DNA from 2 places in the Streptomonospora salina genome. Region 1 is predicted to be linked to the other one. Evidence: riboswitches for the same ligand, from Rfam matches in the RefSeq annotation. Region 1 holds a riboswitch; the other holds the start of a gene.
The links. Region 1 has a riboswitch for thiamine pyrophosphate ahead of HNR25_RS06050 (ECF transporter S component). Riboswitches for the same ligand answer to the same signal wherever they lie in the genome.
Positions count from the first base shown of each region.

Region 2: it holds a riboswitch for thiamine pyrophosphate, as region 1 does, so the genes downstream of both, thiO (glycine oxidase ThiO) here and HNR25_RS06050 (ECF transporter S component) in region 1, are expected to answer to the same signal.

Region 1 covers NZ_JACHLY010000001.1:1,349,157-1,352,554, forward strand. The annotation lists gene HNR25_RS06045 (ABC transporter ATP-binding protein) at 1-996, opposite strand, end outside; gene HNR25_RS06050 (ECF transporter S component) at 993-1,586, opposite strand; TPP riboswitch at 1,718-1,824, opposite strand; gene glgP (alpha-glucan family phosphorylase) at 2,008-3,398, opposite strand, start outside.
Region 2 covers NZ_JACHLY010000001.1:607,385-610,782, forward strand. The annotation lists gene thiE (thiamine phosphate synthase) at 108-761, opposite strand; gene HNR25_RS02785 (Rv2175c family DNA-binding protein) at 819-1,178, opposite strand; TPP riboswitch at 1,329-1,442, shown strand; gene thiO (glycine oxidase ThiO) at 1,439-2,653, shown strand; gene thiS (sulfur carrier protein ThiS) at 2,650-2,850, shown strand; gene HNR25_RS02800 (thiazole synthase) at 2,943-3,398, shown strand, end outside.

The DNA.
Region 1 (3,398 bases):
CGACTTGCCCGCACCGTTGGGCCCGGTCAGGGCGGTCGCGGTACCCGAGCGCACCACGGCGTCGGCCCCGTGCAGCACCCGGCCGCCCGCGGAATCCAGCAGCCCGATCCCGCCGGGTGCCCGGGCCGTGCAGCCGGCGGCCTCGATCACGGCCGGACCCGGAACACCCGGCCGCACCCGCGGGCACGGCTCGCGGCCCGGCACCCATACGCCCCGCTCGGCCAGACGGCGGCCGTGGTCGGCGAAAACCGCACCGGGCGCACCGTCGGCGACCACCCCTCCCCCGGGTTCGACCACCACGACCCGGTCGACCAGCTCGGCCACCGCGTCCTCGGCTTCACCCGCGCTCGCGGCGTCGCCGACGACCTCGGCCACGCGGTGCTCGACGAGGACCATGGTGGCTTCGCTCCTGCGCAGCAGCCTCTCCAGCACACGCCGGACGCGGGCGGCGCCGGCGCGGTCGAGGTTGGCGGTGGGTTCGTCGAGCAGCAGCAGGCGCGGGCGCATCGCCAGCGCCCCCGCCAGTACCAGCCGCTGCTTCTCCCCACCCGACAGCGCCGCTGTCGGCCGTTCGGGCCCGTAACCGAAGCCGACCTCGTCCAGAGCGCCGCGCACGCGCTCCCGGATCTGCGCGCGCTCCAGTCCGAGGTTCTCCGGGCCGAAGGCGACGTCGTCGCCGGAGCGGGCCATGACGAGCTGGGTATCGGGGTCTTGGCTGACCAGGGACAGGGACCCGCGCGTCGCCTCGGCGGGGCCGCCGTCGACGCGCAGCCGCCCCTCCTCGTCGCCGGAGACGGCGCCGGAGGGGCCGGTCAGCCCGGCCATGGCGTGCAGCAGCGTGCTCTTTCCCGCCCCGGAGGCGCCGAGCAGCAGGACCCGCTCGCCCGGCTCGACGGCGAGGTCGACGCCGCGCAGCGACCATCCGCTGCGGCCGGAGTGGCGCCAGCCCCAGCCGGCCAGCTCGACCCGCGCCCCGCCGGTGCCGGCGGTGCTCATCCGCGTGCCGAGGGGAACGCCGAGAGCGCACCGGCGCGGGCCAGGGCCGAAGTCAGCAGCCGGGCGCCCGCGCCGGCGACGACAGCGGCGCTGACCACGACGAGGACCCCGAAGGTGAGCTGGAAGGACAGCGGCCAGGTGGGGTAATACCGGACGTTGTCCCATACGGCGGGGGCGATACCGGCGGCCGCTCCGGCCAGGACCGAGACCGCCGCGCCCCAGCGGCGGTAGCGTCCGGCGGCGAAGACCAGCTCGGGCAGCAGGCCTTGGACGAACCCGGCCAGGACGGCCTCCACGCCCCAGGGGGTGCCCAGCATCATGGACACGAACGCCGCAGCGGTGGAGGTCAGTACGGCGGCGCCGGGTTTGCGGACGACGAGTGCACCCAGGACTCCGGGCAGCAGCCACACGCCGTAGATGAGGGCTTGGGCGGGCGGGAAGAAGGCGAACAGCGGGGCGGACACCTGCCACAGCAGGTTCCACGCCCAGAAGACGACGCCGAAGGCCACACCCAGTACCGCGGGCACGACGATGTCCACGGTGCGGTAGCGCGCGGGTCCGCCGGCGGCCGCGGTCGACGCGGCGCTCATGTCGTGGATCGGCCGCTTCTGTTCACTCACAGGACGTCCCTTCGCAGTCGGCGCGAGGGAGACCAGGCCAAGAGCGCCGGCCCGGCTCCGCGTGCCCCGCGTCGAACGGGATACACGGCCGCGCCGAACCGGCGGACGGGTTCACGACTCCCTGCGCTGGCATTACCCAGATCAGGTGTGTGAGGGTCTGCGGTCGCGGCCGCACTCTCAGCGCCTCAGCGCTCCCCTGTCGGTTTCGCCTCCATTATGGGGACCGGTGCATGCCGGGGGTCAAGGCGGGCCGGGCCCGCGCAGCCCGCACGGCCGCCGGACCCGCCGGACCCGCCGCTGCCGCCGCCGGTTCCCGCGTCGATCTTGTAGCTACGGTGAGTGAAAGCGATTTCCCGTAACGTTAGCTACAAGATCGACGCGGCTTCGGGGGTCAGCGCAGGACCATGGCTCCGCTGCCGCCGTCCGGGGACTCGGGAACGGCGACCAGGCCCATTTCGGCGCAGTCGCCGAGCAGGCCGTGGTCCGGCAGCACCCGCACCGTGAAACCGCAGCTGCCCGCGCGCCGCAGCGGCACCGATCCGTAGTAGCAGCGCGGCCCTCCGCCGGCGCCGTCCGCGCCGTCCGCGCCGTCCGCGCCGTCCGCGCCGCCGTTCGCCGGCGACAGCGCGGCCGCGACCGGATCCACCAGGGACTCGGCGTCGGAGACCCGCCCGACGGCCACTTCGACCCGGACGTCCTCGGGACTCAGCCCGCCCAACTCGACCGACGCCCGCACCCGCAGGTCGCCGCCGACCAGCGGCGGCCCTTCGCTTCCGGTCATCTCGACGTGGTCCACCCGCACCCCCGGCCAGGCCTCGCGCACCCGCCGCTTCCAGTCGGCCAGTTCGCGCGCACCGCGCATGTCCCCGGCCGCCAGCGCACGCGAGGAGTCGGCGGCACCCTGGTAGAGGCGGGTGACGTAGTCGCGCACCATCCGGGTGGCCAGCACCTTGGGGCCCAGTGAGACCAGCGTGTGCTTGACCATCTCCAGCCACCGCTTGGGCAGTCCGCGGTCGTCGAAGTCGTAGAACTGCGGCACGACCTGCTGCTCGATGATGTCGTACAGCGCCGCCGCCTCGATGGCGTCGCGCCGGTCGGGGTCCTCGACGCCTTCGGCGGTGGGGATGGACCAGCCGTTGGAGCCGTCGTGCCACTCCTCCCACCAGCCGTCGCGCACCGACAGGTTCAGCCCGCCGTTGAGGGCCGACTTCATGCCGGAGGTCCCGCAGGCCTCCAGCGGGCGCAGCGGGTTGTTCAGCCACACGTCGCAGCCCTGCACCAGGGACCGCGCCAGCGCCATGTCGTAGTCGGGCAGGAACACGATCCGGTGGCGTACCCGCGGGTCGTCGCAGAAGCGCACGATCTCCTGGATGAGCCGCTTGCCGCCCTCGTCGGCGGGGTGGGCCTTGCCGGCGACGACGATCTGCAGCGGCCGGTCGGGATCCAGCAGCATCGAAGCCAGGCGCTCGCGGTCGCGCAGCATCAGGGTGAGCCGCTTGTAGGAAGGCACCCGGCGGGCGAAGCCGACGGTGAGGACGCCGGGGTCGAGCACGTCGTCGACCCAGCCGAGTTCGGCTTCGCTGGCCCCGCGGCGGCGCCAGGACTCGCGCAGGCGCGCCCGGACGTCGGTGACCAGGCGTTCGCGCAGAGTGCGGCGCATCTGCCACAGTTCGGCTTCGGAGGCCCCGGTGACTTTGCGCCAGCCTTCGGCGTCGGCGAACTCGCCCGAGTCGGGCACCGTCCGGCGGGCCAGTTCCTGGGCCTCCTCGGCCACCCAGGTAC
Region 2 (3,398 bases), 740 kb from region 1:
GCACACCGGGGCTCGGGGCCGGCGCGCTGCCGCCGTGGCGGATCCGCCGCCCCGGCGGCGGCCCCGGAACGACACACCGTGCGCCGGTCGGGTAACCGCGACGTCTCTCAGGCGTGCGCGGCAGCGAGCCTGCGCCGGAACTCCGCCGCGGCGGCGCGCGGGTCCGCGGCGTCGGCGACGGCGCGCACGACGACTACGCGGCGGGCACCGGCCCCGATCACGCGGTCGAGGTTGGCCAAGTCGATGCCGCCGATGGCGAACCACGGGCGGTCGGGGGCCATCGCGGCGGTGCGCTCCACCAGTTCCAGCCCGGCGGCCGAGCGGCCCGGCTTGGTGGGGGTCGACCAGGTGGGGCCGACGCAGAAGTAGTCGACGCCCTGCTCCTCGGCCGAGGCGGCCGCCAGCACCGCGTCGCGGTTGGAGCGGCCGATCAGCGGACCGGGGCCGAGGACGGCGCGCGCATCCGGCACCGGCAGGTCGCCCTGGCCCAGGTGGAGCACGTCGGCGCCCGCCGCCAGCGCGATGTCGGCACGGTCGTTGACCGCCATCAGGGCGCCGTGGCGCGCGCACGCCTCGCGCACGGTCTCCAGCGCGGCCAGCTCCCGGCGTGCCTCCAGGGACTTGTCGCGCAGCTGGACGATGTCGACGCCGCCGGCCAGCGCGGCGTCGAGGAACTCCGCCAGGTCGCCCCGGTCGGTGCGGGCGTCGGTGCACAGGTACAGGCGCGCCCGGTCCAGGCGCTCTCGCAGACTCGCGTTCACCGGGCCAGGGTAACCGGGGCCGCTACCCGGCCGACCGCCGCGACCGGTCGGGGGCCGTCAGAACGCCATGGCCTGGGCGCGGCGACGCACCTCGGTGCCGCGGTTCTCGATCAGCGCCTCGATGGGCGCGCCCGGAAGCGACTCGTCCGGGGTGAACATCCACTGCAGCGCTTCCTCGGTGCTGAAACCGGAGTCGGCGAGGACGGTGAGCGTGCCGGGCAGGCCCTTGACGACGTCGCCTGCGGAGATGAATGCGGCGGGGATGTGCAGTTCGCCCTTGCGCCGGACACCCAGCAGCTTGTGTTCGGAGATGAACTGCTTGACGCGGTTGGGGCTGACGTTCAGCTCCGTGGCCGCCTCTTTCAGCGTCATCCATTCGCCGATGAGGGCGTCGGTATCGCGGTCGTTCTCGTTCACCTTCCCAATGTCCCACACCCGGACCCGATACCGAACGCCTCCGCGCGCCGCTGCGTATCGCCGCTGCGGCGCCGTACCGCCCGCCCTCCGCGCGGCGGCGGACCGGCGATCGCCTTCCGCCGAGCGCGGCCCCTAGAATGGGCGGCGGACGAGATCACCCGCGGGAGCCGGGACGGGACCCGGCTGAGAGGGAGGCTGGCGGCCTCCGACCGCAAGAACCTGATCCGGGTCGTACCGGCGAAGGAAGTGGCAGCAGGGACGTGTCAGTGACAACCCCCTCCTCGCAGTCGCCCGCCGACGTGCTGGTGGTCGGTGCCGGGCTCATCGGACTGGCCACCGCATGGCGCGCCGCCCGCGCCGGGCTGAGCGTCACCGTCGTGGCCGAATCGTTCGGCGGCCCCTGCGCGTCGACCGTCGCCGCCGGGATGCTCACCCCCGCCACCGAGGCCTCCTTCGGCGAGGAGGAGCTGATGCGCCTGTGCGTGCGCTCCCGCGACCTCTTCCCCGGGTTCGTCGCCGAGCTGGAGCAGGACGGCGGATCGCCGGCCGGCTACCGCGCCGAGGGAACGCTTCAGGTCGCCTTCGACGCCGACGACATGGCCCGGCTGGGCCACCTCGGCGATCTGCGCACGCGGCTGGGGCTCGGCACCGAGCGGCTGACCGGGCGCGAATGCCGACGGCTGGAGCCGATGCTCGCGCCGTCGGTGCGGGGCGGCTACCTGGCCGCCGGCGACCACTCGGTCGACCCCCGCGCACTGCTGCAAGCGCTGCGGGCGGCCGCCGAGCGCTGCGGGGCCGTGGGGGTGCGCGACCGCGTCCGCCGGCTCGTCGTCGACGGCGACGGGCGCGCCCGCGGCGTCGCACTCGACTCCGGCGGCGAGATCGCCGCCGGGCAGGTGGTGCTCGCCGCCGGCGTGGACACCCCCTCCATCGCGGGGATCCCCGAAGGGGTCGTGCCGCCGCTGCGTCCCGTCAAGGGCCAGTTGCTGCGCCTGCGCACGCCCGAGGGCGAGCCGCCCCCGGTCACCCGCACGGTGCGGGGCCTGGTCAAGGGGTCGCCCGTCTATTTGGTGCCGCGCGAGACCGGGGAGATCGTGCTGGGCGCGACCCAGGAGGAACAGGGATTCGACACCCGGCTGACCGCCGGCGGGCTGTGGGAGGTGCTGCGCGACGCCCACGAGCTGGTGCCCGGAGTCAGCGAGCTGGAGGTCGCCGAGACCTGCGTGGGGCTGCGGCCCGGATCGCCCGACAATGAACCGCTGCTGGGACCGACCGCGGTACCCGGCTTGCAGCTGGCCGCCGGCCACTTCCGGCACGGGGTGCTGCTGGCCCCGGTCACCGGCGACGCCATGGCCCGGGCACTGACCACCGGCGCGCTCCCCGACTACGCGCGCAGGTTCGCCGCCACCCGCTCCACGGGCGGTCCCGGGGCCGCCGGCGCGGACGGCGGCCCCACCGAGGGAGGCGAGCAGTGAACGTGATCATCAACGGCGAGCGCCGCGCTGTGGAACCGCGCACAACGGTCGCAGACGTCGTGCGGTCGCTGACACAGGATTCCGGCGGCGTCGCCGTCGCGCTCAACGACGAGGTCGTACCCAAGGCCGGCTGGGCCGTCACGGAGGTCGGCGACAGCGACCGCGTCGACGTGCTCACCGCAGTCCAAGGCGGCTGATGCGGCCTCTCCCCCGACTGCGGCGGGCGGGTCCCACCGGATTCTCCCGATTCTCCCGTCGCCGGACGGGAGAGGAACGACGAGGAGGCACCATGCCCCACACGCACACCACGGCGGGCGCCGAGCCCGCCGACGCCCCGTCCGGCGCCCCGCAGGGGGCGGCACAGAGGCCCGGCGCGCACGCCGACGAGGACCCCCTGGTGATCGCCGGGCGACCGTTCGCGTCCCGGCTGATCACCGGCACCGGCGGCGCCCCGTCGCTGCGCGTGCTGGAGGACGCGCTCACCGCCTCGGGCACCGAACTGACCACCGTCGCGCTGCGCCGCGTCTCCCCCGACGCCGAGGGCTCGGTGTGGGACGTGCTGCACCGCAACGGGATCCGGCCGCTGCCCAACACCGCGGGCTGCTTCACCGCGGGCGACGCGCTGCGCACCGCGCGCCTGGCCCGCGAGGCGCTGGAGACCGACTGGATCAAGCTGGAAGTCGTCGCCGACGAGCGCACCCTGCTGCCCGACCCGGTCGAGCTGCTCGACGCGGCCGAGCGCCTG